4 regions of the Kocuria atrinae genome follow, and region 3 is predicted to be linked to each of the others. Evidence: riboswitches for the same ligand, from Rfam matches in the RefSeq annotation. Region 3 holds a riboswitch; each other region holds the start of a gene.
What was found. Region 3 has a riboswitch for S-adenosylmethionine ahead of ABD283_RS03035 (methylenetetrahydrofolate reductase). Riboswitches for the same ligand answer to the same signal wherever they lie in the genome.
Positions count from the first base shown of each region.

Region 1 (5,299 bases), on a different contig from region 3:
CCGCGACGTAGGCATCGTCCGCGTAGGAGCCCTCCCACAGCGAATAGACCACGTCCATGTATTCATCGGCGCGGTCGTAACGCTGGTCGTGGGGCAGCTGCTGTCCCAGCCCCAGATTGCGCGCAGCCGACTCCTGATAGGAGGTCACCACGTTCCACGCGATCCGCCCATCGGTGAGGGCATCCAGGGTGGCGAAACGGCGCGCCAGGTCGTAGGGAGCCGCGTAGGTCACGGACGCCGTGACACCGATATTGAGGGTGCTGGTGGCCTTGGCCAACAGTGGGGCAAGGATCAACGGATCCAATTGGGGCACCTGTACGCCACCGCGCAGGGCGGCGTCCGCGGAACCGCCGTACACGTCGTACAGTCCCAGGACGTCGGCCAGGAACAGGCCGTGGAAGCCCGCGTTCTCGATGATCTGGGCCTCCCGCTCCCAATGGGACAGCTGCGCGTAGTTACGCGACTGGTCCTCGGGGTGGCGCCACATTCCGGGGGACTGGTGGACGGGCACGGGCATTTCGAAGGCGTTGAGCAGCAAGGGGCGGGGCAAGAGGAGTCCTTTCGGGTCGGTGCTGGGACGGGGCCGGGGTTGATTCCGGATCAGAACTGGGATTTCTCGGGTGCATCGGTCACGGTGTCCTTGGCCATGCGACCGGTGACCACGGAGATCACGGCCAGCAGGGACAGATAGCCGCACAGCAGCCAGGGGGAACCGCCGGTGGCCACGAGCCACGCGGCGATCATGGGGGTCAGGCCGCCGGAGAGGATGGTGCCCACCTGGTATCCCAGGGACACGCCGGAGTAACGCAGGTGCGTGGGGAACTGTTCGGCGAACAGTGCCGCCTGGGGGCCGTAAATGCTGTCGTGCAGCACGGCCATGCCGATCAGGTAGACCAGCGGCAGCAGTGCGAGCGGACCGTGATCCAGGTAGTAGAAGTAGGGCCACACGAACACACCGATGGCTGCGGCGGCGATCACGGAAATGCGGCGTCGACCCACGCGGTCCGAAAGCCAACCCCAGAACGGGCCACCCACCAGACCCACGCCCGCGGCGATCAGGATGGAAATCATGACCCACTGGCTCGCACCGCGTTGTTCGGTGACATAGGTGAGCGTGTAGACGGTGAGGATGGAGAAGATGGCCGGCTGGACCATGCGCTGACCGATGCACACAATCACCCCGCGGGTGTGGTTGGTGAGCACTTCACGCACCGGGGACGTCGCGGCAGTCTTTTCTCGCTTGACCTCCTGGAACTCCTCGGCATCCTCGATGCCGGCGCGGATGATCAGGCCGATGATCACGAGTACCGCGGAGAACAGGAAGGGTACGCGCCAGCCCCACGCCTGGAACTGCTCGGCGGTGGTGATGCCCTGCATGATGGCGAAGAAGGCGGTGGCCAACAGCATGCCTGCCGCGGAGCCCACCTGAGTGAAGGAACCGAACAGGCCGCGCAGGCCCTTGGGGGCGTGTTCCACGGAGAGCACCGCGGAACCGCCCCATTCCATGCCGGCGGACAGTCCCTGCGCAATGCGGCAGGCGACCAGCAGGGCCACGGCGAACCAGCCGATCTGCGAGAAACCCGGCAGCAAACCGATCACCGTGGTGGCCACACCCATGATCAGCAGTGACGCGACCAGCAGGGCCTTGCGGCCGATCCGGTCACCCAGATGCCCGGCAATGATGCCGCCCAGGGGCCGGAAGAAGAACGCAATGGCGAAGGTCGCGAACGAGGCGATGATCGAGCCCACGCCCGAACCCTGCGGGAAGAAGTAGTGGCTGAAGACCAGGGCCGCGGCGGCACCGTAGAGGTAGAAGTCGTACCACTCGATGGTCGTTCCCACGAAGGATGCGGCGAGCACGCGCTTCTTGTCGCGCACTGCGGCTCCCACGCTCGACAGCGCGTGATCGGTAGCGGGTTGGGCCTGCTGGGCAGACGATGAATCGGTGACCGTGGGCACCGGGGCGGTGGCGGGGGCCATGACACTCCTCATGACGGGGCGCCACGGAAGAATGCTGGGTGAGCCGGACGCCGTCCTTGCCCGCGCCGGTACTGATCGCGGGCCGAATCATCACCTGGGGCACCCCACGACAGCGTCTGAGGGTTGCCGTCCGGCCAGCCAGGGCTTCGCACCGGAACTCGTGATTCTTGTCGCGTGAACCTAACCACACGATCATCGAGGGCCACAAGTCATGAAGATTTATGACCGCTTGTTCTCATGCTCCCGCGGTTCGACTCGCGACGGGGGCGTCCTCCTTTTTCCCTCGGTTTCCGGTGCCTAGAATGGGCTAACCCCCCGGGCCACCGGGGCAGACACCGTTGTCGAACGAATACGCAGGGAGCCGACCATGCCTGAGCCCAACGCCGCCAATGCCGTGGTGCTCGACCGACCCGATGTGATCGTGGTCGACATCGAGGGGAGCCTCTCCTCCACCTGGTATGTCCGGGACGAGCTCTACCCCTATTCCCGCAAACGCTTCGCCAGCTATTTCGTGGAGTACTCCCACAAACCCGAGGTCGCCCGCGCTCGCCGGCAGATCATCGAGATGGCCGGCCTGGACAGTTCGGCCACGGCCGAGGACCTCACGGGTGTTCTGGAAGCGTGGATGGACGAGGGCCAGATGCCGGCGCCGCTACGCACGATGCACGCGTTGATCTGGCAGGAAGGCTTTGCTGCCGGGGAGTTCGTCTCGCCGTTCTTCGACGACGCGATTCCCGCGTTGCGGACCTGGGCCGAGCAGTCGATTCCGGTGTTCATCTTCTCCAACGGCACGTTGCCCGCCCAGCGCGCGTGGTTCACGCATTCGCCCGAGGGCAACCTGATTCCGCTCATCAAGGGGCACTTCTCCCTGGAATCGGCAGGGGCCAAACATGAAGTGAGCTCCTTCCGCAACATCACCCACGACGTGGCCGAGGCCCTGGGTAAACCGCGTGAGAAGTTCCTGTTCTTCTCCGACCAGGTCGAAGCCCTGGATGCAGCCCGGGAAACCGGTTGGGCCACCGTGGGAGTGCGCCGCCCCGGTGATCAGTTCTACGACGCCGGCGTGGGGGATCATCCCGAGATCCAGCGACTGGATCAGGTACGGTTCATCCGTCGCTATCCGTCCCGCTAGCGCGATCGGGAGATTTCAGACGGGATAGCTTCACCGTGAACAACACCACCACCATGCGCCCGGGGGCCGGGCGCGCACTTTTTGCTGCCGTGGCCGGAACCCTCATCGAGTGGTACGACTACGCGCTGTACGGCACGGCCGCCGGGCTGATCATCGGCCCGCTCTTCTTCGCCGGAATGGACTCCGGCGCCTCGCTTGCTGCGTTCGCGACCTTCGCGGTGGGCTTCGTGGCGCGCCCGCTGGGCGGGGTGCTGGTCGGTCACCTCGGTGACCGCTACGGCCGCCGACCGGCCATGCTGCTCACCGTGGTCCTGATGGGTGTGGCCACCGTGGGCATCGGCCTGCTGCCCACCTATGCCGCGATCGGCGTGGCCGCCCCGGTGTTCCTGGTGCTGTTGCGCCTGCTGCAGGGCATGGGCGCGGGTGCCGAGTTGGCCGGGGCCATGACCCTGGTCGCGGAGTTCGCCCCGCCGCGGCGCCGTGGACTCATGACGTCGCTCGTGCTCGCCGCGCCGCCGGCCGGCATCGTGTTGGCCACCGGTGCGTTCCTGTGGGCGGCGTCGCTGGGGGATCAGATGCTGTTGGACTGGGCGTGGCGGCTGCCGTTCCTGGCCTCGGCGGTGCTGTTCGCGCTGGCGATCTTCATCCGCGTCAAGCTCGAGGAAAGCCCCGAGTACTTGGCCGCGCTCCAGGCTGCCAAGGAGCGCGGGGAACGGCGCAAGGTGCCCGTGGTTGCCCTGGCGCGCGGTGGTCGTGGGGTTCTTCTCGATCACCGGGCACAACGCACTCAACTACATCCTGGCCGTGTTCTCCTTGTCCTTCATGACCTCACCGGCCGTGGGCATGGAGCGGGGATCGGCGTTGACCGCTGTGATCATCGGCTCCGTGTGCGGTGTGGTGGCCACTCCGCTGGGTGGTTTGGCCGCGGACCGCTTCGGTGCGCGCAACGTCCTGGCCTTCGGCTCGCTGTTGGGCGCGGCGGGCGCGTTCCCGCTGTTCGCGGCGCTGTCTTCGGGCAGCACCGTGGCCGCGACGGTGGCCATCGCCGTGGGTTACGGCGTGGTGATCGCCTGCACCTCGGGTTCCCAGGGCGCCTACTTGGCGGGTCTGTTCCCCGCCGCCGAACGGTTCAGCGGCATTGCCCTGGCGCGCGAGGCCAACGGGGCCATCGTGGCAGGATTCACCCCGCTCATCGCCGCGGCTCTGATCACCGCCACCGGCGGACAGACCTGGGCGGCGGCACTCTTCCTCGCCGCGTGCTGCGCGATCTCGGTGGTGGGCGTGCTGCTGGGCAAGCCGGGCCGATACACCTCATAACCGCGCTCCTTCGTAGTCGCGACCGGTCTGTCACAACTTCATACTCACGACGACGTCGCTCGGTCTCCTTGGCCGGGCGGCGTTGCCGTTTCCGGGCTCTTCCGGGTTCTGCTGGGTCTTCAGGGACCTTTCGGAGCCGCCTGGGGACGGGCCGCTTATGCGTGTCAGCGACCCTTGGCACTCTCACAGTACTCGAATAAAGTTTCGAATACACCGGGAGGGTGAACGAGTCATGACGGTACTGACTGCGGCGGAAAATACGTGCTCCACGCGGGAGGAAACGCGCGGCACGGTGCGGGTCCACGAGGGATGGGGGCAGCCCTGTGAGGTGCACTGTGATGAGTTTGGGGCCCCGTGCGAGTTGGTCTTCCGCGGTCGGCTTCATCGCGTCACGGCGCCGCCGCAGCGCTGGTACGAACGTCGCCGCTGGTGGGAGCTGGAAGAGCGGGTTCCTCGGGAGAGTGGGGAGTCCGTGGTGGATCGGCAGCACTGGCGTGTCCAGGCCGCACAGCGGGGAGCCGTGGAGCCGCGCACTCTGGAATTGGTGCGCCATGAGATCACCGGCCAATGGTGGCTGCTGGCTGACCAGGCGGTTTGACATTAATAGAACAAAGTTTCGAATATGAGGTATGCAATTCCCTCATTTGCGCGTGGCCTCCGCCTACAGCGCGCACTACGGTGTGGCTCGCCCCCAAGAGCTCGCCCAGGTAGCGGCCTCCTACGGGGCGCAGGTTCTGGCGTGCACCGACAGGGATGGGCTGTACGGGGCGGTCAAACACGTGCTGGCCTGCCAGCAGCACGGTGTGGCACCCGTGTTGGGAGTGGACCTGGCGTTATTGGGTCCGGTGGCCTCGGCGCGGCGGGCCCGTT
Region 1 is NZ_BAAAQA010000015.1:384,033-389,331, reverse strand. Features, by position in the region: gene ABD283_RS08280 (NtaA/DmoA family FMN-dependent monooxygenase) at 1-550, opposite strand, end outside; gene ABD283_RS08275 (MFS transporter) at 601-1,980, opposite strand; SAM riboswitch class IV at 2,028-2,146, opposite strand; gene mtnC (acireductone synthase) at 2,348-3,112, shown strand; partial or broken gene ABD283_RS08265 (MFS transporter) at 3,166-3,753, shown strand; gene ABD283_RS08260 (MFS transporter) at 3,845-4,429, shown strand; gene ABD283_RS08255 (hypothetical protein) at 4,662-5,027, shown strand; gene dnaE (DNA polymerase III subunit alpha) at 5,059-5,299, shown strand, end outside.
Region 1: linked by a shared signal. The riboswitch ahead of ABD283_RS08275 (MFS transporter) and the one ahead of ABD283_RS03035 (methylenetetrahydrofolate reductase) in region 3 are both predicted to bind S-adenosylmethionine.

Region 2 (5,299 bases), on a different contig from region 3:
TCACCTTCGGGTGGCGCCCCTGTTTTGTGCCCTGACCATGTTTGATCCGCGAGATACTGGTAACCATGTCTGACGCTCCCTTGACCATGACCCCCGAATTCGACCTGGCCACTCGCGACCACTCCCGGCGCGTGGTCGTTCTCGGGTCCACAGGATCCATCGGCACGCAAGCGCTCGACGTCGTCGCCTCCGCGCGACAGTTGAGGCGGCCGGGGGAGGACGACGCCGCCGCAGGGCACCCACCGCTGTCGGTCACGGCCTTGGCCGCGGGAACGTCAAATCTTGCCCTGTTGGCCGAGCAGGCTGTCCGCGAACGAGTGGCGGCGGTCGGAACCAGCGGCACCGCCGAGCACGCGAGGGAGCTGAGAGAGCTCATCTCCCAACGGGCGGTGGGGGAGGGACTCACGGGGTTCAACCCGGAAATCTTCCACGGGCCGGACGCTTCGACACGCGTGGCCGAATGGTCCGACTCTGACGTAGTGCTCAACGGCATCACCGGGTCGATCGGATTGGCACCGACTCTTGCCGCCCTGCACGCTGGAAAACCCGTGGCTCTGGCTAACAAGGAGTCCCTGATCGCTGGCGGCCCTCTGGTCAAGCAGGCCGCAGGGGCAACCGGACTGGAAACTCCGTTGATCCCGGTGGATTCCGAGCACTCCGCACTGGCTCAGGCGCTGCGGGGAGGGCGTACAAGCGAGGTGGACCGATTGATCCTGACCGCGTCCGGCGGTCCGTTCCGCGGAATGAAGCGCGAAGACCTGCAGGCGGTGACTCCCGAGCAGGCCCTCAAGCACCCCACATGGGATATGGGGGTCATGGTGACGACGAACTCGGCAACCATGGTCAACAAAGCCCTCGAAGTTCTGGAAGCCTCCTTGCTCTTCGACATCGAGCTGGATCGGATCGACGTGACCGTGCACCCGCAGTCCGTGGTGCACTCCATGGTGCAGTTCGTGGACGGTTCCACGCTGGCCCAGGCCTCACCGCCCGACATGCGCTTGCCCATCGCCCTGGGTATCGGGTGGCCGCACAGAATTACCGGTGCAGCGGCACCCTGCGATTGGACACAAGCCGCGCAGTGGACCTTCGAGCCGCTGGATTCCGAGGCATTCCCCGCGATCGATCTGATGAAGCACGCCGGAAACCTGGGTGGCACATGGCCCGCCGTCTTCAATGCCGCCAATGAGCAGGCCGTGTATGCCTTCCACCGGGGTGAGGTGAAGTTCACGGACATCGTGGACACCGTGGCTGCAGTTGTGGACGAACACGAGGGCGAGAGATCCCCTCGGCTCGAGGATGTTCTCGGCGCGGAGGAATGGGCCAGGGATCGCGCGGATCGGCTGATAGCGCAGCGTTTTAGGACACGCTGAGCACGGCCTACCCTGTGTTAGGATTGGCACCGGATGACGAGATCCGGCGCGAAGCTCTGGCTGGCCGGACGGCAACCCTCTCCCGTAGCGGGGTGCCCCAGATGACCATCCGGCCGCGGTTAACGTAGCTCCCGGCAAGTGCGGTTTCCCGAATCAACTAGCACGAGCCCTACGACTGCGGTGTGTCCTCGACGCACCGCATTTCGTTGTTAATCGCCCAGAACATTCCACACCTCGGAAAGGCACATCGTGCGATCTCACCGTTTGATCCCCCTTGCGCTGGCCACCACCATCGGCCTCACCCTGACCGCGTGCGGCGGCGGAGACTCAGAATCCTCCGATCCCGCTGCTGACGGCACCATTACCATCGGCATTGTCGGCTCGGAGCCCGCACATGACGCCCTCAAGGAAGTTGCTGCCGAGAACGACATCACCGTGGAGTACGTTGATTTCAGCGACTACAACCAGCCGAACCCCGCGACCAAGAGCGGTGATGTGGACATGAACTGGTTCCAGCACACGGCGTACCTGGCTGACTACAACAACAACTCCGGTGACACGATTACCCCGGTGGGATCCACCGCGATCTACCCGTTGGGAATGTACTCCAGCAAGTACGACTCCGTGGACCAGCTCAAGGAAGGCGACGAGGTCGCCATTCCAAACGACTCGATTAACTTGGGTCGCGCGCTGAACCTGCTTAAGCAGGAGGGCCTGGTCGAGTTCACCAAGGACACGATTGCCCCGACCGAAGGCGACATCGACACCGAGAAGTCCAAGGTTTCCGTTCGCCCCGTGTCTGCCGAGCAGACGGTTCTGTCGATGGATTCCGTGGCCGCCTCAGTGGTGAACAACGACTTCCTGGGCCGCGCGGACATTGACCCGAACTCCGCCCTCGCCACGGATGACCCGGAGACGGACAGCGCAAGGGTCTTCAACAACCTGTTCGCCGCCACCGAGGCCAATGCGGACAACGAGACGCTCAAGCAGGTTGCAAGCTTCTATTACGATCCCAAGGTCTTGGAGGCGGAGGACGAGGAGAGCAAGGGCACGGCCGTTCCGACCGAGGTGGACCAGCAGGAACTCAAGGACCTCTTGAAGCGGTACCAGGAAGACCTGAAGGAACAGACCCAGTGACCGAAGTATCCAGTGAGCGCACCCTGGTGCGCTTCCGGGATGTCAGCAAGGTCTACACGGGCGGATCCAAGCGGGAACCCCGCGTGGTCAACGCCGTGGACAACGTCACCCTGGACATCACCAAGGGCGAGATCTTTGCGGTGATCGGGTACTCCGGTGCCGGCAAGTCCACGCTCGTGCGTCTGATCAACGGCCTGGAGCCCATCAGCTCCGGTTCCTTGGAAGTCGCGGGCAACCGGGTGGACGGCAAGTCCGAAACCCAGTTGGCACCGATCCGTCGCAAGATCGGCATGATCTTCCAGCAGTTCAACCTGTTCAACTCCCGCACCGTGGCCGGGAACATCGAATACCCGCTCAAGCGCGCCGGCTGGAAGCCGGAGGAACGCAAGCAACGGGTTACCGAGCTTCTGGATTTTGTGGGGCTGACGGAGCGGGCCAAGAACTATCCGGAGCAGTTGTCCGGCGGTCAAAAACAGCGCGTGGGTATTGCTCGCGCGCTGGCTTCCAACCCGGAACTGCTGCTCGCGGACGAATCGACCTCGGCATTGGACCCGGAGACGACCCAGGAAGTCCTCGGACTGCTCAAGCGAGTGAACCGTGAACTGGGGATCACCATCGTGCTGATCACTCACGAGATGGATGTGGTGCGTTCCATCGCGGACCGGGTGGCTGTCATGGACACCGGTCGTGTGGTGGAGATGGGAACTACCTCTGACGTGTTTGCCTACCCGCAGGCCGAAACCACCCGGAAGTTCGTGTCTTCAGTGATGCGCACCGTGCCCCGCGAGGACGAGATGGCCAAGCTGCGTGAGGAACACCCGGGTCGCCTGATCCTGGTGGACGTCACGGACCAGAACCGCATCGGCTCGGTGCTCTCGGACTGCGCCCGAGACGGGGTGACGTTCGAGATCGCCTTCGGCGGCATTTCCATGCTGCAATCGCGTTCCTTCGGCACCCTCACGCTGTCATTGAACGGCCCGGACGCTGCTGTGGAGAACACCATTGTCAGACTCCGTGAAATCACCAAGGTAGAGGAGGTGGCCCGCTGATGGACTGGTCAGTTCTAGGACCCCAATTGCTCTCGGCCACCGGCGAGACGCTCTACATGGTGGCTGTCACCCTGGTGTTGGCCGGTCTGATCGGCCTGGTGGTCGGCGTAGGTCTCTACGTCACCCGCCGGGGCAACATCTTGGAGAACACCGCGGTCTTCACCGCGCTGAACCTGTTGGTGAACTTCATCCGCCCCATCCCGTTCATCATTCTGCTGGCCGCACTGGGCCAAGCCACAGAGGCCGTTGTGGGCACCCGATTGGGTCCCAATGCCGCGATCTTCGCCATGACCATTGGCGCAACGTTCGCGGTGGCACGCATCGTGGAGCAGAACTTGATGAGCGTGGACCCCGGCGTGGTTGAAGCGGCCCGTTCCATGGGCGTCTCTCGGTTCAGGATCATTACCACGGTCATCCTGCCCGAGGCCCTGGGTCCGTTGGTGCTCGGTTACACCTTCTTGGTCATCGGCATCACGGACATGTCCGCCATGGCCGGTGCCATCGGCGCCGGCGGTTTGGGCGACTTCGCGTTGCGTCTGGGGTACCAGCGCTTCAACGATGAGGTCACCTGGGCCGCTGTGATTGTGATCATCATCCTCGTGCAGATGGTCCAGTTCTTCGGTAACTGGTTGGCGCGCAAGATCATGCGTCGCTAGCGGAGGAAACCGTTACGAACCCCGCCCCGGACCTTCCCACGGAAGGCCCGGGGCGGCGTCGTTGGGGCGTTTGTTTGCTCACGTCCGGCTGCAGGCTCTCGACAAGGTGGCACAATGGAAGGTGAATAAATCGGGGAGTGCGCTTGAGTGCCCCCGGCCAACAAGCTTCTGGAGGCAATTCGTGAGTTCGGTCAGTCTCGGTATGCCCGCTGCACCCCAGCCGGTCCTTTCACCTCGACGGAAGACCCGTCAGATCCAGGTGGGGTCCGTGGGTGTCGGATCGGATTTCCCGGTCAGCGTGCAGTCGATGACCACCACGCCCACCACGGACATCAACGCCACGTTGCAGCAGATCGCGGAGCTCAATGCCGCCGGTTGCGACATCGTGCGAGTGGCCTGCCCGTCCCAGGACGATGCTGATGCGCTCCCCATCATCGCCAAGAAATCACCCATTCCGGTGATCGCGGATATTCACTTCCAGCCCAAGTACGTGTACGCAGCCATCGACGCCGGCTGCGCGGCGGTCCGTGTGAATCCGGGCAACATTCGGAAGTTCGACGATCAGATCGAGGGCATTTCCCGCGCGGCAGAAGCCGCCGGTGTCTCCATCCGGATCGGCGTGAATGCGGGCTCCCTGGACAAGCGACTGCTTGAGAAGTACGGCAAGGCCACCCCCGAGGCGCTCATGGAATCCGCCGTGTGGGAGGCTTCCCTGTTCGAGGAACACGACTTCCACGACTTCAAGATTTCCGTCAAGCACAACGACCCCGTCACCATGGTGCGCGCCTACCAGTTGCTCGCCGAGCGCGGCGACTGGCCGTTGCACCTGGGCGTGACCGAAGCCGGGCCTGCACTACAGGGCACCGTGAAGTCCGCGACAGCCTTTGGCATTCTGCTGGGACAGGGCATCGGAGACACTATTCGCGTCTCGCTGTCCGCGCCCCCGGTTGAAGAGGTCAAGGTGGGCAACCAGATCCTGCAGTCACTGGGCCTGCGCCCGCGCAAGCTGGAGATCGTTTCGTGCCCGTCCTGCGGCCGCGCCCAGGTGGATGTCTACAAACTCGCCGACGACGTCACCAAGGGCCTT
Region 2 is NZ_BAAAQA010000018.1:75,039-80,337, reverse strand. Features, by position in the region: gene dxr (1-deoxy-D-xylulose-5-phosphate reductoisomerase) at 87-1,370, shown strand; SAM riboswitch class IV at 1,403-1,517, shown strand; gene ABD283_RS09670 (MetQ/NlpA family ABC transporter substrate-binding protein) at 1,620-2,507, shown strand; gene ABD283_RS09665 (methionine ABC transporter ATP-binding protein) at 2,504-3,556, shown strand; gene ABD283_RS09660 (methionine ABC transporter permease) at 3,556-4,212, shown strand; gene ispG (flavodoxin-dependent (E)-4-hydroxy-3-methylbut-2-enyl-diphosphate synthase) at 4,394-5,299, shown strand, end outside.
Region 2: linked by a shared signal. The riboswitch ahead of ABD283_RS09670 (MetQ/NlpA family ABC transporter substrate-binding protein) and the one ahead of ABD283_RS03035 (methylenetetrahydrofolate reductase) in region 3 are both predicted to bind S-adenosylmethionine.

Region 3 (5,299 bases):
ACCGGGCCGGTCAACATGCCCTTGACCGGGCGGTCCGTCAGCGATGCCGCGTAACCAGTCCAGTCCACCGTGATGGGGGCCGGGCGGGAGACGTCGCCGAACAGGATCGATGGACGCGTGCAGCGCGAACCGTAGGACTGCACCCAACCGTGCTGAGTGGTGACAAAGCCATCCAGCCCTTCGGCGAAGTACTGCACCATGTCATTGCGCTCGGGTTCGCCGTGCACCAACACGTCCAGTCCGAGCTCCTCCTGCTTGCGCACGGCCTGGGCAATTTCGGCCCGGATCTTCTCGGTGTACTCGGCCTGGTCGATGCGGCCGGCGCGGACAGCAGCGCGCGTGGTGCGGATACCGGGAGTCTGCGGGAACGAACCAATGGTCGTGGTCGGCAGCGGCGGCAGGTTCAGGCGCTGAGCCTGCGCGGTGCGGCGCTCGTCCGCGGCTGCGCGCTCGCGGTCCTGCTGCTTGACGGCCGCGGTGCGGGCGCGCACTTCCTGGCGGTTCGTGGCCGGGTGGGCTGCACGGCGGGAACGAATCTGTGCGTCCTTGCCGAGTTCGGCGGCCACGGTGGACCAGCCTTCGGTCAGTCCGCGGGACAGCGTCACGACCTCGGCGACCTTCTGGTCCGCGAACGCGACCCATTCCTTGACGTCCGGGTCGAGGGCGGTTTCACGCTGCACATCGTGCGGGACGTGCAGCAACGGGGTCGCCGTGCCCACGGTAATGCGGCCCGCGGCTGCCTCTTTGAGGCGGTCCAGTGTTTCCGAGGCTTTCTCCAGATCAGTGCGCCACACAGTACGACCGCCGACGACGCCGCCCACCAGCGGTCGCTCGCCCCACGCCTCGAGTGCGGCCCCACCGGGTTCACTGCCGCGGTCCAGGTCGATGGCGAGGGCCTCGATGTCGGTCGCGGCAAGGGCGAGTTGGGCGTCCTCACCCGCATCCCCGTAACCGACAGCAACCAGAATGTCGGGGCGGTTGGAGGGGAAGCTCAGACGGGTGTAGGCCTTGGCCAGCGCCTCGATGATGGTTTCGCGGGGAACGTCCCAGCCTTCGGCGGCCAGGGCGTGATCGTCCAATTCGACCCATGGGATGCCCGCATCCTTGAGCGCGGTGAGCAACTGGATGTAGAGGTCGACCACGTCATTGAGACGGTCAAACGGCTGGGTGCCCGGTGCATCCGTGGTTTCCGGGCGGGCCAGCAGCAAGAGGGTCACGGGTCCCACGAGTACCGGGCGAGTGATGGCGCCGGTGGTCTCACGGGCGGTCACGAACCGTTCGATCAGGCTTTCCGGGTGCGCGGACAGCGGGGTGTCCGGGCCGATCTCGGGAACGTAGTAGTGGTAGTTGGTGTCGAACCATTTGGTCATCTCCAACGGTTCCAGGTGATCGGTTCCGCGGGACAGCGCGGTGGTCAGCTCAATGCCCTGCGGGGTGTCCGGGGCTGCGGGGCGGAAACCGTCCGCGCGGAACCGGGCCGGAACCGCGCCCAGGGCCAGGGCGGTGTCCAGGGTCTGGTCCACCGCGAACGTGTCGGAGGGGATCGAAGCGTCGTCGGTGAGACCGAGGCCGCTGAGGTGGCGAACGGTGCGCTCGCGCAGTTTGGCCAGAGTGTCCAGAACGGAGTGGGCGGGGTTCTCGGCGGGCTTGGACCAGTAGGCCTCAAGTGCCCTCTTGAGTTCACGATCGGGGCCGATCCGGGGGTAGCCCAGGATGGTCGCGGCGGGGAACGAAGTCTTGGAAACGGCAGTCATTCGGGGTGCTCCTGAGGATAAAAGGGTGTGTTGTGGGAAGCCACGGTCACTGAGACCGTTGCCAAAAGGTTCTGTCGGAAGGGAAGTGCGGGCGCTGTCGTGACCGTGGTACGGCCACTGACGTGCGGCGGTCAGGCCGCGGTGATACCCCCGCGAAATTGTCGGGCGGCATCGCGCACCCGGAGATGATCGAGGATGGCCAAAGGCGCATCCGGGCGGTTGAAAGTGAACAAATGCAGACCGGGGCAGCCGAAATCCAATAGCTCGTCGATCAGCGTGAGCGTTGCCGCGATGCCCCTGCGGCGTAGCTCGGCTGGGCTCTCGGTGTTCAGGAAGCTGGTGATCCGTTCGGGGATCGGAACTCCGGTCAGCTCGGTCATGCGGCCCAAACGCTTGATGTCAGTCAGTGGAACCAGGCCGGCAATGATGGGCAGGTGGATGCCTTCCGAGCGCGCACGCTCCAGGAACCTCACATAGTCCTGAGCGTCGTAGAGCACCTGGGTGATCGCGTAATCCGCCCCGGCTTCTTGCTTGTCCCACAGCGCAGCGAGGTCCGCTTCGAAATCGCGGCCCTTCGCGGCCACCGGATAGCAGGCCACCGAAACCGAGACCGGACGCTTGCCGGGGCGCTCGCAGGCACCGAACTTTCGTTCCTCGACCTCGCGGATCAACTCGACCAGTTGCGATGCGCGATCGAAGCCACCCGGATGAGTCACCCACTCACCGCCGCCCACGGGCGGATCGCCACGCAAGGCGAGAAGGTCGCGGACGCCGTCGTCGAGCAAATCTTCGACGGCGCGATCCAGACCCGCGCGATCGGTGCCACCGCACGTGAGGTGGGCCACCGCAGGGGTCTTGGTCTGCTTGAGCAAGTGCCGCAGCGTCTCGCGGGAGACACCGTTGGTGCCGGAGTGACCGTGGGTGACCGAGAAGAAATCGGGACCGGCGGCGGCCATCGCGTCGATGTTGCGCCACACGGCTTCCGGATCGCGCGTGGGGTGCGGCGGGAACACCTCGAACGAGATCAAAGACTCGCGGCGCGGCCTGCGCACCAACCACGACGTTCCCGTGGGTGGCCCCGTGGCGACGGTCTGCTCCGAGACCTGGGGTGTGGACAGGGCGGGCATAAAAATACCTCCGGCGGTTCGGGACGCCGGAGGTTTCTCCGTGCGCCGTACTTGCTCGCCGTGCGGGTGCGCGGCGGCCGGATCGTCATCTGGGGCACCCCGCTACGTGCTGGAGGGTTGCCGCCCGGTTAGCCAGAGCTTTACACCGGGACTCATGATCCTTGTTGCGAGAGACATTAGCACAGAGTTTTGGCGGTGCAAGTCACATCCCGGAAACGGAACGGGTCAGTCCGTGCTGTTTCTCCGCGCCATGTTGGCGCGTTCAAGACTCGTCTCCCAGACGTCTTTTCGCAGGTCAGGGGGAGTAACTCAAAGGTGAGCTCTTGCGTGGTTTTCGGGCTGCGACGTAACAACCCATGAGCGGTTCCGCCTCCGGTGAGGTGGCCAGCCACGCGAGATTCTCGGCCGAGATCTTGACCGAATTGGCACCCGGAAGTCGAGCAATCAGTGGCGCGGCCACTGCATAAATCCTCTGCACAATGTTCGGGTAATTGCAGGCCAAGCCGGTGGCCGGCATGAGGCCGGGGTCAAAACTCGCGGCCCGGATACCACGAGCGGCCCAGGACTCGTCGACCTCGTAGGCCATGGCGATGCACGCCAGTTTGGAGGTCGAGTAGCGCACCCGGAAAGCCGAAGGCTCGGAGGCCACCGCGATGAGTTTCGCTGCCCAGCGTGATGACCCTGGAACCGGGAGCCATGTGGCTCAGTAGAGGGTCGAGCAGAGCGACGTGGCCCAGCACATTGGTGGCCATGGTCAGCTCGAACTGATCCGCGGAGCGCTGCAACCGATCGAATGTCTGAACCCCCGCGTTGCAAATGATGGCGCGGGGGATCACACCGTCCTCGATGAGCCCGTCCGTGAAAGATTTCACGGTGGCAAGGTTCGCGAGGTCCAGTCGCCGGACGGCTACGCGGACGCCGCTCCGCAAAAGAGCTGCCGCCACTTCTTGACCTTTAGCCATGTTCCGAACTGCCAGAATCAGAGGGATTCCCTGCTTCGCCATGGCCCGGGCTGTTGCGAGGCCTAGCCCCGACGTAGCCCCGGTGATCACCACGGGAGCGGTATGGGTTGCAGGCAGATCGACAGAGGCAGGGGGCTGCTCGGGGGACATGTATCGAGTATCTCCGGTCAGAACCTACGCATCAGCCTCGTGACAGATGTTTCTTGAACATCATCGGTGGCGATCCGGAGACGAGCCGCCACCGATGGCATTCATCGAAGCCAGGAAGGCTTAGTAGAGCTTGGTGGCCCCGCCATCCACGGCGATCGCCTGGCCCGTGATGAAGCGGGCGTCGTCGGAGGCCAGGAAGGCTACCAGCGGGGCGACATCCTCCTCGGGGTTGCCGAACCGTCCCAATGGGATGTTGCCCAGCGACTTCTGGTACATGTCCGGGAAGGCTTCCTTCCACTGGGCCACGCCTTCGGTCAGCGCAATGGGCATTACGGCGTTGACGCGGATGCTGTCCCCGGCCCACTCGTTGGCGACCACACGGGTGAGACCGCGGATCGCTTCCTTCGCAGAGGCGTACGCGGCCTGCGTCGGTTGACCACTCACTGCGGAACCGGATCCGAAGTTGATGACCGAACCGCCCTGCTTGGCCAGTTCCGAGTGTGCGGCCTTCATGAACTGGCGCGTGGCGCGCAGGCCGGTGTTGAAGGACAGTGCCCAGGCATCCTCGTCCAGGTCCAGGTCCAGGAACATGGCTTGCTTGGATGCGTGCGCGTTGTTGACCAGGGCATCCAGACGCCCGAAGCGTTCGACGGCGGTCCGCACCGCAGCCTGCGCGGTCTCCTCGAGCGAGACGTCACCCGCCACGAAGACCAGACTCTCGCCCACATCCGACTCGAGCTTTTGGCCGGCTTGTTCATTGATGTCGACAGCCACGACGCTCGCGCCCCGGCGCACCAACACTCGACTCAAGGCGCCTCCGATACCGGAGGCGCCACCCGTCACAATGATCACTTTGTCCTGTAGCTGCACGAATTAAGCCTAGGGAAAGAGCCTGTGAGCACTGTCCGAAATGGTGTAGAGAAGAAATATGGATCAGTTGCCAGAAGACCTCACTGCCGGCCTCGATGTCACCCGTGTGGATTCGCTGAGCGGTGGTGACACCGCGGCGGCCTACCGGCTGGAGACTTCCGACGGGCCGGTGTTCGCTAAGACCATGCTCGATGCGCCCGCCGGGGTGCTGGAGTTAGAGGCTGCCGGGCTCGAAGCGCTCCGAGCAGCGGCGCCGTCCGAGTTATCGGTACCCCGCGTGATCCGTGTGACTGAGCACGGGCTGGTCCTGGAGTGGATTGACGAGTCGTACGGGGCGGGTGGAGCCGCGACCGAGGCGGAATGCGGCAGCGGTCTGGCGCAAATTCACCGAGCGGAGGCGCCGCATTTCGGTGGGCTGGACCCTGACCTGCCGCAG
Region 3 is NZ_BAAAQA010000004.1:8,854-14,152, forward strand. Features, by position in the region: gene metE (5-methyltetrahydropteroyltriglutamate--homocysteine S-methyltransferase) at 1-1,754, opposite strand, end outside; gene ABD283_RS03035 (methylenetetrahydrofolate reductase) at 1,886-2,881, opposite strand; SAM riboswitch class IV at 2,924-3,041, opposite strand; gene ABD283_RS03040 (Rossmann-fold NAD(P)-binding domain-containing protein) at 3,177-3,530, opposite strand; partial or broken gene ABD283_RS14360 (SDR family NAD(P)-dependent oxidoreductase) at 3,544-3,993, opposite strand; gene ABD283_RS03045 (SDR family NAD(P)-dependent oxidoreductase) at 4,114-4,863, opposite strand; gene ABD283_RS03050 (fructosamine kinase family protein) at 4,922-5,299, shown strand, end outside.

Region 4 (5,299 bases), on a different contig from region 3:
GATCGCCAAACCCCGCGAGGTCATCGCCGTGCCGGATCTCCCCAAGACTCGTTCGGGGAAGATCACCCGTCGCCTCTTGACCCAGCTCTACGAGGGGCAGACCTTGGGCGACCGCTCCTCGTTGCAGAATGAGGAAGCACTTGACGCGATCGCCGACGTCCTGGCGACGCGCGAATAGACGTGGGCTGAGCAAGGAAAAGCGCTGAGCGGCGTCGTCGGGCCGGCTGGGTTGAGCCGGCCCGACGATTTCAGCGGAGCTTGACCATCCGCCGGATGAACACGATCAGGACGATCCCCATGGCCGCGAGCGGCAGCCACATCAGGTCCGCACTGAGGATCCCGAGCCAGCCTCCCACCATGATGGCCAGGACCGCCGCCATACCGGCAACCACCCACACCAACATCTGTACGGCGTTCTTGTACTGACGCTGCACGTTGTCCCGGGTGAGGGTCACGGGGAAGTTGAAGACCCGTGGGTATCGCGTCAGCACTCCACAACCGATCGTCAGCAGACTCAGCAGCACGAGGATAATGGCGGCCTCTTGGAAAGACCCCTCGCGGGTCACGTCACCAGTGAAGTCGTAATGGAGGGCGAAATCTCCCTGGGCACCCGAATACCGCAGGAAGAAGTACACCGGCAGGGCCACGGCCGAGATCATGCTGACCAAAAGAAGCACCCTGTGGAACGGATCCAGCGCAAAGTTCGGTTGAGGCCGCTCCCTGAAGGTCGTGATGGGTTGATCGCCATCGAGGTCCTGGGCTCGGTTGCGAGTTCTTTCCCGCGGGGCGTCACGTGAGTCAGTCATCCAGCGCTCCTAGTCATCGCCTGGTTGCTCCTTATCTTTAAGGCTACGAAGAAAAGGCAGGCACCGACTCCCCCGAGCGTTGGAATTTCACCCCGCGCGCATGAGGATCGAGTTGTTCGTTACTTCCCAGGGCACTCGAACTGATACTTCTGCCCAGAACTCTTAGGATGATCCAGTGATGAATCCCGCCGCTCAGCCCTCGACGGACACTGCCGACTCCACTCCCAAGCCCAGCGCGTGGGAAGTGATGTTCAAGGACGCCACCAATGCCGAGCTCAAACTCGCGATGGCCGCGTCCGGAACCATCCTGAGTCTGTTCACCGCGGGGCACATGGCCGGGAACATGCAGGTGTATCTGGGCCGGAAGCACTACAACGAGTACGCGGAGTTCCTCCGCACCGTGGGTGCTCCGGTTTTGCCGCGCAATTCGGTCCTGTGGGTCGTCCGAGTGGGACTGCTCGCGAGCGCCACGAGCCACATCATGGCCGGCACCGAACTCACGCTGCGGGCCATGCGCGCCGAGCGGCACACGGTGCAGAGCACGATTCAGGACTTCAAGCTTCAGCTCACGGGCAAGCAGCGGAGGCGCCCTCGCGGCCGACGTCGCTCGGTCCCCCAGATCATCGCCCGCTCCATGCGCTCCACGGGCGTGGTGCTCGGCCTGTTCACGGCCTACCACGTAGCGGATCTGACGGTGGGTGCGCGCCCGGCGGCGTCGTCGAAGCATCGGCACGGGGACGCCTACGGGAACCTGGTGGCAAGCCTGTCCCGCCCGAGCGTCGCATTCTTCTACACCGCCTCGATGGCGGCCTTGGCCGGCCACATGATTCACGGCGTGCGCACGGCCGCCATGGACGCCGGCTTCACGACCACCGAACAGCGCGCCCAGCTGACCGAGGCCGTAGCCAAGCTGGTGGGCACCGCTGTGGCTCTCGGAAACGTCACCATCCCCGCGGCCGTGCAGGCCAAGGTGGTGCGCTGATGCTGCTGACCGTGCACGTGTGGCGGCAGGCCACCGCGGAGGACCAGGGCAATTTCGTGGCCGTGAGCCCGGTCGAGGCTCGCGAGGACATGAGCATTCTGGACCTGCTCGATGCCGTCAACGAAACCCTCACCCGCCAGGGCGATGACCCCGTCAGCTTTGACGACGGCTGCCGCGAAGGTATCTGCGGCAAGTGCGGCGTGACCGTGGACGGCGTGCCCCACGGCCCGGACAAGAACCAGGCCTCGTGCACGCAGTCACTGCGGGCCTACCGCGACGGGGACGAGATCTTCATCGAACCCATGCGCGCGGGCTCGTTCCCGGTCAAGAAGGACCTGTCCGTGGACAAGAAGGCTCTGCGCCGAGTGGCCAAGGAAGCCAAATTCCCGGTCGCGCTCAAGGCCCTGAGTAACGCCGGTTGCATCAGCTGCGGGGCGTGCGTGGCCGCGTGCCCCAACGGTTCCGGCCAGTTGTACGTGGGCACGTTGCTCAAGGAACTTCCGCCGTTGGCCAAGACCCCGGAGGAGCGCAACGAGCGCTCGAGCAAAGTTCTGGACGCCGCCGAGCACGAGTTCGGCCCCTGCTCCCTACTGGGCGACTGCATGGAGGTCTGCCCCGCGGGCCTCCCGCTGGAGAACCTCACCGAGGTCGCCCGGGAAAATCTCCGCCGGATGAACCCGGAGAAGTACGCCTAATCAGCGTGGCCACGCGGGAGGCGCCGCGCGGCGGCGTCGGCGGTCGTCTCGCACCGTGGTCACCTGCGGGCCCCGGTTTGTGAACGCCGCCACCCACGCGACACAATGGACTCACCATCCCGAGCGGCCGAGAGACCTGGATCGAAGACGCCGCAGCAACCCGCAGTGATCGGCCTACTGCACGGTGCTACCGCCAGGACCGATGGAGTGCTGCGCGGCCCCGGGCAGTGTTCGGACGGGAGCTGTACGCGGCCGACAAGGAGGAGCCCTATGGCCGAGCACCAGTTCGGTTTCCGCACCCGTGCACTGCACGCAGGCGGCACCCCGGACGCCGAGCACGGCGCCCGTTCCGTTCCGATCTACCAGACCAGCTCGTTCGTCTTCAAAGACGCCGACGACGCCGCCAACCTCTTCGCGCTGCAGAAGTACGGCAACATCTACTCGCGCATCGGCAACCCCACCGTGGCTGCCTTGGAGGAGCGCATCGCGTCCCTCGAGGGTGGTATCGGTGCGGTAGCAACCTCCTCCGGCATGGCGGCCGAGTTCATCACCTTTGCCGCGCTGTGCGGGCAGGGCGATCACGTGGTCGCCTCCTCGCAGCTCTACGGCGGAACCGTCACGCAGTTGGATGTAACCCTGCGCCGCTTCGGTGTGGAGACCACCTTTGTTCCCGGCACCGATCCCGCCGATTACAAGGCGGCCATCACCGAGAACACCAAGGCCGTTTACACCGAGCTCGTGGCCAACCCGTCCGGTGAAATTGCCGATCTGGAAGGCCTCGCGGAAGTCGCCCACGAGGCCGGTCTGCCGCTGATCGTGGACGCCACGCTCAACACCCCGTACCTGTGCCGCCCGTTCGAGCACGGTGCGGACATCGTGATCCACTCGGTCACCAAGTTCCTGGGCGGCCACGGCAACACCCTGGGCGGTGTGGTGGTCGAAGCCGGTCGCTTCAACTGGGGCAACGGCAAGTTCCCTGCCATGACCGAACCGGTCCCCTCGTACAACAACGTGACCTGGTGGGGGAACTTCGGTGAGTACGGCTTCCTGACCAAGCTGCGTTCCGAGCAGCTGCGCGACATCGGTCCATCGCTGACCCCGCAGGCCGCGTGGAACCTGCTGCAGGGAGTGGAAACCCTCCCCCAGCGCATGGACGCCCACGTGGCGAACGCGCAAGAGGTCGTGCAGTGGCTGGCCACCGATCCGCGCATCGGCTACGTGAACTACGCGGGTCTCGAAGATCACCCGCACCACGAACGCGCCCAGAAGTACTTGCCCCAGGGCATCGGTTCCGTGTTCGCCTTCGGTGTAGCCGGCACCGATCAGCTCAGCGGCCGCGAAGTGGGCGGCCGGTTCATCGAGAACCTGCAGCTGGCCTCGCACCTGGCCAACATTGGTGACGCCCGCACCCTGGTGCTGCACCCGGCGTCCACCACCCACCAGCAGCTCACCTCCGAGCAGCTGGAATCCGGCGGCGTGAGGGAAGACCTGATTCGCATTTCCGTGGGTCTCGAGGACCCCGCGGACATCCTGTGGGATCTGGACCAGGCACTGACCGCCGCGACCGGGATCAACCGCGAGGGCGACGTCGTCGAAACCGTGACGCCCGCAGCGGCCACCGCCGAACCCACGTCCGAAAAAGCTGCCGAAGGAGTCCACGCATGAGCACCGAACGCACCTGGGTGGGCCCCAGCGCCCCCGAGCGACTGAACATCCTGCGCAACACCGAGTCGATCGCGATCGTGGGCATGTCCAATAAGCCCGCGCGGGCCAGCTACTTCGTGGCCACGTATCTACTGTCTTCGTCCCCGTACCGCGTGTACTTCGTGAACCCCGTGTTGGACGAGGTGCTGGGCCAGAAGATCTACCCCTCGCTCGCGGACCTGCCCGAGGTCCCGGACATGGTGGACGCGTTCCGCAAGGACTCCGATCTGCCCGGCGTGGCCCAGGAGGCCGTGGACCTCGGCGCCAAGACCGTGTGGATGCAGCTGGGCTCGTGGAGTGAGGAAGCCGCGGCGATCGCCGAGAACGCCGGGCTCAACGCCGTGATGGATCGCTGCGTGAAGATCGAACACGCCCGCTTCCACGGCGGCCTGCACCTGGCCGGCTTCAACACCGGGGTGATTTCCGCCAAGCGTCAGGTGGTTGCCTGACGGTCATTGGGTGACCAACCAATTGATCCCGCCTCACTGCGTAGTAACCACGGTTACTTTGCAGTGAGGCGGGATCACATGGTTCTGGGGCCTGCTGTTCTCCGGCCCAGCTGCAAACTGCCGACGTCGCTCTCAGCCCAACCGCAACACCACGGCCGCGCGTTCCCAGCCCTGGGACTCGCGGGCGGGAACTTCGTCCTCGGGGACCACGGTGTACAAACGCTCGGCATCAGCAAGAAAGGCCTCGTTGGCCATGGACGAGACCAACGGGTCCAGCACCTCGGCAGGATCGCGTTCGGTGGACGCATCAGTGAGCAGCGGGCCCATGTAGGCAACCTCGTCCTGCACAGACAGCGTGGAGTGCGCTACCGGCTTGCCCCATTCGTCCACTTCGAACCGCGTGACGTCCCCCATGGGTGCATCGAACATCCCGGACTCACCCGGGAAACTCAGTCCACGGTCCAGCTCCTGAACCGCACCCGTCAGCAAGATGCCCTGCGAGAGCACCTCCTTCTCCTGAGCATTCACGGCGCCGCGGGCCATCACGACCTGATCCTCGGGACAGACCAACACGAGCCCGTCCTTTGAAGGGACTGAACCGTCCCAGGCCACCACGTTCTGCGGCGGTGCTTCGGTTCCGCGCACCGCATCCCAACCGGCCAC
Region 4 is NZ_BAAAQA010000008.1:17,450-22,748, forward strand. Features, by position in the region: gene ABD283_RS04650 (AMP-binding protein) at 1-178, shown strand, start outside; gene ABD283_RS04655 (hypothetical protein) at 249-806, opposite strand; gene ABD283_RS04660 (succinate dehydrogenase cytochrome b subunit) at 985-1,788, shown strand; gene ABD283_RS04665 (2Fe-2S iron-sulfur cluster-binding protein) at 1,788-2,483, shown strand; SAM riboswitch class I at 2,595-2,692, shown strand; gene ABD283_RS04670 (O-acetylhomoserine aminocarboxypropyltransferase/cysteine synthase family protein) at 2,754-4,148, shown strand; gene ABD283_RS04675 (CoA-binding protein) at 4,145-4,636, shown strand; gene ABD283_RS04680 (hypothetical protein) at 4,769-5,299, opposite strand, start outside.
Region 4: linked by a shared signal. The riboswitch ahead of ABD283_RS04670 (O-acetylhomoserine aminocarboxypropyltransferase/cysteine synthase family protein) and the one ahead of ABD283_RS03035 (methylenetetrahydrofolate reductase) in region 3 are both predicted to bind S-adenosylmethionine.